One region of the Hymenobacter tenuis genome, then DNA from elsewhere that is predicted to be linked to it. Evidence: riboswitches for the same ligand, from Rfam matches in the RefSeq annotation. Region 1 holds a riboswitch; the other holds the start of a gene.
The links. Region 1 has a riboswitch for S-adenosylmethionine ahead of ACYVGU_RS09530 (ATP-grasp domain-containing protein). Riboswitches for the same ligand answer to the same signal wherever they lie in the genome.
Positions count from the first base shown of each region.

Region 2: it holds a riboswitch for S-adenosylmethionine, as region 1 does, so the genes downstream of both, metH (methionine synthase) here and ACYVGU_RS09530 (ATP-grasp domain-containing protein) in region 1, are expected to answer to the same signal.

Region 1 is NZ_BAAGWF010000001.1:2,202,943-2,207,491, forward strand. Features, by position in the region: gene hppD (4-hydroxyphenylpyruvate dioxygenase family protein) at 1-1,004, shown strand, start outside; SAM riboswitch class I at 1,177-1,266, shown strand; gene ACYVGU_RS09530 (ATP-grasp domain-containing protein) at 1,707-2,735, shown strand; gene ACYVGU_RS09535 (LLM class flavin-dependent oxidoreductase) at 2,742-3,767, shown strand; gene ACYVGU_RS09540 (phospho-sugar mutase) at 4,018-4,549, shown strand, end outside.
Region 2 is NZ_BAAGWF010000004.1:296,166-300,714, forward strand. Features, by position in the region: gene metH (methionine synthase) at 1-2,645, opposite strand, end outside; SAM riboswitch class I at 2,718-2,832, opposite strand; gene ACYVGU_RS14680 (PA14 domain-containing protein) at 3,254-4,378, shown strand.

The DNA.
Region 1 (4,549 bases):
TCGGCTTTGAGCTGGTAGCCTATGCCGGCCCCGAAACCGGCGTGCGCGACCGGGCCAGCTACGTGCTGCAGCAAAACAAAATTCGGCTGGTGCTCACTACCTCCCTCCTGCCCGACTCCGACATTACCCGCCACGTAGCCCAACACGGCGATGGTGTGAAGGTGATGGCCCTGTGGGTAGATGATGCCCGCAAATCGTTCGAGGAAACCACCAAGCGCGGCGCCAAGCCCGCTTTTGAGCCCTATACCATCGAGGACGAACACGGCTCCGTGACGCTGTCGGGCATTTATACCTACGGCGAAACCATCCATACCTTCGTGGAGCGCACCAACTACTCGGGCCCATTCCTGCCGGGTTTCGTGGCCCGCAAAAGCAACGTTCCGCAAGGCCCGGCCGTGGGCCTGCAGTACGTCGACCACTGCGTAGGCAACGTGGGCTGGGGCGAAATGAACCAATGGGTGAAGTTCTATGAGGACGTGATGGGCTTTAAGCTTCTCATCACCTTCGATGACGACGACATCAGCACCGAGTATTCGGCCCTGATGAGCAAGGTGGTGTCGAATGGTAACGGCTTCGTGAAATTCCCCATCAATGAGCCTGCCGAAGGCAAGAAAAAGTCGCAGATTGAGGAATACCTCGATTTCTACCACTCGCCTGGGGTGCAGCACATGGCCCTTATCACCAACGACATCCGCACGACGGTAACGGAGCTGCGCCGCCGCGGTGTGGAGTTTCTGCAGGTGCCCAACACCTACTACGATGACCTGCTGGACCGCGTGGGCCACATCGATGAGGATCTGGACAGCATCCGCGACCTGAACCTGCTCGTGGACCGCGACGAGGAAGGCTATTTGCTCCAGATTTTCACGAAGCCCGTGGAAGACCGCCCCACCGTATTTTATGAAATCATTCAGCGCAAAGGCGCCAAGAGCTTCGGCAAAGGCAACTTTAAGGCGCTGTTTGAGGCCATTGAGCGTGAGCAGGCCCTGCGCGGCAACCTATAAGTTTACTAGCCCTCTAGCGTAAGAAAAGCCCGGTCAAGCAATTGGCTGGGCTTTTTTGGGCTCTAGTGGTTTAATTCATCAAGGTACCTAGCAACCATATGTGGTTGAATTTGGCAATGTGCTACGGCCTGATTTACCTTTGCAGAGTCAATTCTTTCTGACCAAAGGATTGTTTTTATACAGAGGCGTGGAGAGACAGGCTCGACGAAACGCCGGCAACCCCCAGTTACTGGAACGGTGCCAACTCCTGCACATATAAAAACAAGTTGCCGTGGACACTGCCAACAACGTTTCGGTTCGCTCTGCTTCTCCCGTTGCTCCTTCGCAACGGCTCACCTCTGGCGTGTGCATGCACGTAGCTGGTTGGTACATGGCTGGCGCGTGTTGTTGTTGTTAGTACCCCGCTGTATCCAGCTGAGCTAGCACGTTTGCTGGCATGTTGCCCCTAGTACTTTCAGGTTCTCGCCTCTGCTTGCAGGGCGTGGCAAACACCGCGTATGGTGGTCTTTCGGCACGTGCCCGGCCTGGCATGCCCGCATGTTGTACGGTGCTCAGGGAGCAACTCACGCCCGCCAGCTGTTTAGCCACTGACTACTAGTCATCTAGCTTCTTCTGGGCTGCGCATTGTTGCGTGGCCTTCTCAGGCGATACTGGCTTGCCGTGTCGTCCTCTTCCCCACCTACCTCTTCTTACTTTTTCCTCATGGCGCACGCTGTAAAGCCCATTGGCATCTATTACGAACACCCCGAGTGGTTTAAACCCTTGTTTGCAGAGCTCGACCGTCGAGGCTTACCCTACGAGAAAATCGACGCCGCGCACCACCTCTTCGATCCTTCCGAAACTGAAAGCCGCTACTCGTTGGTCGTGAACCGCATGAGCTCCTCGGCGTACCTGCGCGGCCACGGGCAGGGCATTTTCCACACCGCAGGCTTCGCTACGCACCTTGAGCGCATCGGCACACGCATCATCAACGGCTCGGCGGCTACGGCCATTGAAACCAACAAAGCCCGCCAGCTTTCCCTGTTTGCTTCCCTAGGTCTGAAATACCCCAAATCCTTCGTCGTGAACCATGCTTCGCGCATTCCGGACGCAGCCCAGCAGCTGCAGTTTCCGATTGTGGTGAAGGTGAACATTGGGGGTAGCGGCGCCGGCATCATTCGCTTCGATACCCTGGAAGGCGTACGCGCCGCCGTAGAAGCCGGCCAGATTGACCTCGGCATCGACCAAACCGCCTTGGTGCAGGAATACGTGACGCCCCGCGGCGGCAACATTCACCGCGTGGAGACGCTGAACGGCAAGTTCCTGTACGCTATGAAGGTGTATACTACCGGTGAAAGCTTCAACCTCTGCCCCGCCGAAATCTGCCAGATTCCGGAGGAGCAGTCGGCAGAGTTTTGCCTCACGGAAGCACCCAAGAAAGGCATTCAGGTGGAAGCCTTTACGCCCCCAGCCGAGGTAGTAGAGGCTGTGGAGCGCATTGTGGCCGCCGCCAAAATTGACGTGGGCGGCATTGAGTACCTGATTGATGACCGCACCGGCGACGTGCTGTTTTATGATATCAATGCCCTCTCCAACTTCGTGGCCGACGCCGTGAATGTGGTGGGCTTCGACCCCTACGCCCGCTTCGTGGATTATCTGGAAACGCAATTGGCGCCCGCAACAGCTTCTGGTTCGCTAGGTACTGCCGCGGCTCAAACCTCTCACCAGCCGGTTCCGGCTTCTATTCACTAGGTCATCATGAGATACGGATATTGGATGCCCGTTTTTGGCGGGTGGCTGCGCAACGTCGAGGACGAAAACATGCGCGCCGATTGGGACTACGTGAAAACGCTGGCCCAACGCAGTGAGGACCTTGGCTACGACCTTTCCCTCATTGCCGAGCTAAACCTCAACGACATCAAAGGCGAAGAAGCCCCTTCTCTGGATGCCTGGAGCACGGCCGCCGCCCTGGCTGCCGTTACGAAGAAACTAGAGCTCATGGTGGCCGTGCGGCCAACGTTCCATTCCCCGGCGTTGCTGGCCAAGCAGGCGGCCAACATCGACCACATCAGCGGCGGCCGCTTGAGCCTGAACGTGGTGTCGTCGTGGTGGCAGGATGAGGCCAAAAAGTACGGCGTACACTTTGAGCAGCACGATGACCGCTACGCCCGCACCGCCGAGTGGCTACACGTAGTGGACAACCTTTGGAAGCAGGACCACTTCACCTTCGAGGGCAAGTTTTATAAGGTCACCGACTCCATTCTGCAGCCCAAGCCGGTGTCGCGCCCACGGCCGTTCCTATATGCCGGCGGTGAGTCGGAAGCAGCCAAAAACCTGATTGCGGCCCAGTGCGACGGCTACGTGATGCACGGCGACGAGCCCGCCGCCATCGGGCGCCGCATTCAGGACCTGAGCCAGCGCCGCGAAAAGCTGGGCCTGCCACCCATGAAGTTTGGCGTAGCGGCGTACTCTATCGTGCGCAACACCGAGCAGGAAGTGAAAAAAGAGCTGGAGCGCATTACCAACGTAAACGGCTCGGCGGCTGGCTACAAAAACTACCAGCAGTGGCTGGCCGGCACCCAGCTCGAAAACCAGGTCAGCCTGCAGGATTACTCGGTTTCCAACCGCGGCCTGCGCTCCGGCCTCACCGGCACCCCCGACCAAGTAGCCGAGCGCATTGCCGCCTTCGAAGCCGTGGGCGTTGACCTGTTCTTGCTGCAGTGTAGCCCGCAGCTGGAAGAAATGGAGCGTTTCTCCGAAGCCGTCATTCAGGTGCTGGCCTAGGTTAGCTTGCAGTTTAGAATGCAACTGGCCCTAGTGAAGGCGCACCTCGCGTCTTTTTACTAGAGCCAGTCGCATTCTAAACCCTATGGCGCTGCGCAAGCATCATGGCTTGTTGCTACCGTTGCGCATGGGCTGGGCCCGGGAAGTGCTCAATCTCGGACACTTACCAACTTAAGTAGGCAGAACACAAGAAAACCTCTTTTCTTTACTCCCGTTCTCAGAATCCCAAGTACCCAAACCCTACCTGAGTATGGCCCTAACGCCGAGCATCCAAGAGAAAATTACGACCTGGCTGAGCGACAGCTACGACACGAATACCCACGCCGAAATCCGCGACCTGATAGCCCAGAATCAGGAGGAATTCCTATCAGATGCCTTTTATCGCAACTTGGAGTTTGGCACCGGCGGCTTGCGCGGCATTATGGGTGCGGGCTCTAACCGCATGAACCGCTACACGCTGGGCATGGCTACGCAAGGCTTGTGCAACTACCTGCTGCAGCAGTTTCCGGGGCAAGAAATTAAGGTGGCCGTAGCCCATGATTCGCGCAACAACAGCAAGGAGTTCGCGCGCATTGCCGCCGATATTTTTTCGGCTAACGGCATTACGGTGTTCCTGTTCGATGCCCTGCGTCCCACGCCGGAGCTGTCGTTTGCCATTCGGTATCTGGGCTGCCAGAGCGGCTGTGTGGTTACGGCTTCGCACAACCCCAAAGAGTACAACGGCTTTAAAGTATACTGGAACGATGGCGCGCAGGTAGTAGCCCCCCACGACAAGAACATCA
Region 2 (4,549 bases), on a different contig from region 1:
ACGGTGCGGGCGTATTCCACATCGGCGGAGCCTAGTAAGGCTGCAGCCACGCCTACGGAGCGAGAGGCATCGTTTACGTGTACTACCGGACCGGAGTAGTTAGGCGCGATTTTCACGGCGGCGTGCAGGCGAGAAGTAGTGGCGCCGCCAATGAGCAGCGGGGTTTTGAGGCCGCGCTTTTCCATTTCTTGAGCTACGTACACCATTTCATCCAGCGAGGGCGTGATCAGGCCGCTCAGGCCAATCACGTCTACTTGCTGCTTGGCGGCTTCGTCTAGGATTTTCTCCAAAGACACCATCACACCCAGGTCCACGATGTCGAAATTGTTGCAAGCCAGTACCACGCCCACGATGTTCTTACCGATGTCGTGTACGTCACCTTTCACGGTGGCTAACAAGATTTTACCAGCCGTTTGCCGGTCGCCGCTTTGCTTGTCGGCCAATAGGTAAGGCTCCAGGTAGGCCACGGCCTTCTTCATTACGCGGGCTGATTTTACCACCTGAGGCAGGAACATTTTGCCGGCGCCAAACAGGTCACCGACTACGTTCATGCCGGCCATCAGCGGGCCTTCAATCACTTCGAGTGGCCTAGCAACCTGCTGGCGCACTTCCTCGGTGTCTTGGTCGATGAACTCGGTAATGCCTTTTACTAGCGCGTGCTGTAGACGCTCCTTCACCGGCAGGCTGCGCCAGGCGTCGGCTACTACCTCCACTTTGTCCTTCTGCTTCACCGTGTCGGCAAAGTCTACGAGGCGCTCAGTGGCGTCGGGGCGACGGTTCAGCAGCACGTCTTCCACCAACTCCAACAGATCCTTGGGCACTTCATCGTACACCGCCAGCTGACTTGGATTTACAATGCCCATGTCGAGGCCGGCCTGAATGGCGTGGTAGAGGAAGGCCGAGTGCATAGCCTCGCGCACTACGTCGTTGCCGCGGTAGGAGAAGCTGATATTGCTGACGCCACCACTGGTGAGGGCGCCGGGCAGGTGTTGCTTGATCCAGCGGACAGCCTCGATGAAGTCCAGCGCGTAATTGCGGTGCTCCTCCATGCCGGTGCCCACGGTCAGGATGTTGGGGTCGAAGATGATGTCCTCGGCTGGGAAACCCACTTCGTTCACCAGGATGTCGTAGCTGCGCTGACAGATTTCGATGCGCTTCTCCAGTGTGTCGGCCTGGCCCTTCTCATCGAAAGCCATAACCACCACGGCGGCGCCGTACTGGCGCACGGTGCGGGCCCGCTCCTTGAAGGTTTCTTCGCCTTCTTTAAGCGAAATGGAGTTGACGATACTCTTGCCCTGCACGCACTTAAGGCCGGCTTCCAGCACGCTCCACTTCGAGGAGTCAATCATGATCGGCACCCGCGAAATGTCGGGCTCCGAGGCAATCAGGTTCAGGAACGTGGTCATGGCCTGCTCCGAGTCGAGCATGCCTTCGTCCATGTTCACGTCGATGACTTGGGCGCCACCCTCTACTTGGTCGCGGGCTACTTGCAGGGCGGCTTCGTAGTTGCCGGTCCGGATGAGGCGGGCGAAGGCGCGGGAACCCGTCACGTTGCACCGCTCACCCACGTTTACAAACAGGCTTTCGGGATAAATGCCGAAGGGCTCTAGGCCACTCAGGCGGGTAGCTTTGGGTAGCTCGGGCAGCTTGCGTGGCTCGTACTTTTCCGCCAGACGGGCCAGCTCACCGATGTGCTGGGGTGTGGTGCCACAACAGCCACCTACCACCGTCACGAGACCTTCCTTGAGGTAGTTTTCCACTACCCCCGCAAATTCCTGAGCCGACTCATCATAGCCACCAAAGGCGTTGGGCAAACCGGCATTCGGGTACGCCGAAATATGCACATCCGCAATGCGGCTTAGCTCCTTTATATACACTTGCAGTTGATCAGCGCCGAGGGCGCAGTTCAGGCCCACGCTCAACAGGGGCAAGTGACGAATCGAGTTCCAGAAGGCCTCTACCGTTTGCCCCGAGAGGGTGCGGCCGGAAGCATCGGTAATAGTACCCGAAATCATGACGGGCACCACGCGGCCACCTTCGTCGAAGAACTTCTGCACGGCGTACAGTGCAGCTTTAGCGTTCAGCGTGTCGAAGATGGTTTCGATGAGCAGGGCATCGGAACCACCATCAATGAGGCCGCGCACCTGCTCGTGGTAGGCAGTGGCCAGCTCATCGAACGTCACGGCCCGGAAGCCGGGGCGGTTCACGTCGGGGGAGAGGCTAGCGGTGCGGTTAGTGGGCCCGATGGCGCCGGCCACAAAGCGAGGCTTGTCAGGGTTTTGGGCCGTAAACTCGTCGGCTACTTCCTTGGCTATGCGCGCCGACTCGTAGTTGAGTTCGTACACGATATCCTCCAAAGCGTAATCGGCCTGCGCGATGGTGGTGCCGCTGAACGTGTTGGTTTCCACCATATCAGCGCCGGCCGCGAAGTAGTCAGCGTGGATGCCTTTGATGATATCGGGCCGGGTGATGCTGAGTAGGTCGTTGTTACCGCGCAGAGGCTTGGGGTGGTCAGCGAAGCGGGTGCCCCGGAAATCATCCTCAGTCAGCGTGTGACGCTGAATCATGGTGCCCATGGCGCCATCCAAAATCAGGACGCGCTTGGCAAGAATATCGTGGAGCGGGGAGGTGGTGACGGTCGGCATATCGGCTCTTCAAGTAAATCGGCAACGAAAAAGTGCCTATCCAGAAAGAGCCGCGTGGAGGCGCGAGTCCTGTACTTATCTTCTTCCAACGCATACAAGCTGCATTGAAACGGGAGTTAGCACCTTGTGTTAAGTCAGGTTGCTAAGACGTCATAGGGCCCAATCCCTCGGTCTTTCTGGATAAGTAACACAGCGAAGATACAACCAGATTCTTCAAATTTCAATTCTGATGGCTGAAGGAGTGGCCTAGGCCAGCAGGTTTTAGCGTGGAGCAGGCCTAGAACAAAATCGTTGTCATGCTTGATCTGGCGTCCGCGTAGTCGAAGCATCTTTACCGCTTCGTCGCAGTTCTAGGCCAGTAGTTAGCCAGAGGTAGAGAGGCTTCGACTACGCGGACGCCAGATCAAGCAGCACAGTATAGTAGAGCGTGATAAATGCTGATAATTCGTTGCGCTCTGCCTAACGATATATCAGCATTTATCACGCTCTACTATATAGGCCTGGCAGAATGGTTCGTTGAACAGGAGAGGCGGGCTCGTTGAATAAACTTTGCGCCGCCTGATTTTCTGTTCATCTTATGGTCAATGCGTTAACAACTTATTGCTGCTATGATTCTATCTAGTCTTTATAAGAAAGCTCTAACCGCTGGTTTGCTGCTTGTAAGTGGCCTAGCGCTAGCCCAGCACCAGCCCGGCACAGGCCTACGCGGGCAGTACTACGAGGGCAAGAACTTCGAGAAGCTGGTACTGACGCGCACTGACCCAGGCATCGACTTCAACTGGACCATCGGGCCTACCGGCGACCATTTTGTATCACCGGGCCCGGGGGTGCCGGGCGAATACTTCTCCGTGCGCTGGGCGGGCCACATTTACGCGCCCGTAACGGGCCTGTACACCTTCCAGATTGCAACCGATGATGGTATGCGCGTTTGGATAGGCGGGAAGAAGGTGCTGGATTCGTGGCGCGACCAGCCCGCTACTACCTCTGTTGCGCACCTAAAGATGAAGTCGGGCGGCTACTACGCGGTGCGCGTGGAGTATTACCAGAGCGACCGGGATTCGAAGGCGCAATTAGCTTGGCAGCTGCCGAATACAACCGATGAGCCTCAGCCCATTCCGACAGATAATCTGTACCAGAGGCTACCTAGTAACGTGCTAGTGCTGATAGAAGCCGCGCCATCCAAACCTAAAGCCATTGCAGCGCTGGCTCCTACTCCAGCACCGGCAGCCCCTCAAGCGCTAGCTCCCAAAGCGGTAGTAAAGCCCGCTGCTGCAGTAGTGCCACGGGTGGCGCGCCGCACTAGGCCAGTAGCACTGCCAAAGCCTGCGCCCGCCAAACCACTTGCTCCTGATACCGTTGCCAACGAATTGCCCGACTTGACGGCGCTCAGCAAAGGAGCCGCCGTGACGCTGCCCAACCTCTACTTCACCCAAAGTACGGCGGCCTTGCTGCCCTCTTCGCGCCCAACACTGAATGCCCTGGCCCGCACTCTGCGCCAGCAACCCGCCATGCGACTGGAAATAGCCGGCCACACCGATAACGTAGGCGAAGCGGCCCTGAACCTGCGCCTCTCCGAGCAGCGGGCCCGCGTGGTGCGGCAGTATCTGGTGCAGCAGGGTATTGATTCCGTGCGGCTTACAGCCCGTGGCTACGGGGGCGCTAGGCCAGTAGCCGACAACCGCGACCCGCAGCAGCGCCCTCGCAACCGTCGGGTGGAAGTAATGGTGCAATAGCGCACTTGCGCTTCGGCAGCCCGCTGCATACGGGCGCTAGCAGGACCTAGGCCACTTGCGAGCTTACTTGGTTATCGGGAGCAAGGCGAAAAAAATATAGCTAAACGAAAACATATATGTAGCAACACCAGTTACAGTTCGCGAATCGGCATGGAGCTGATTCCCAAACTT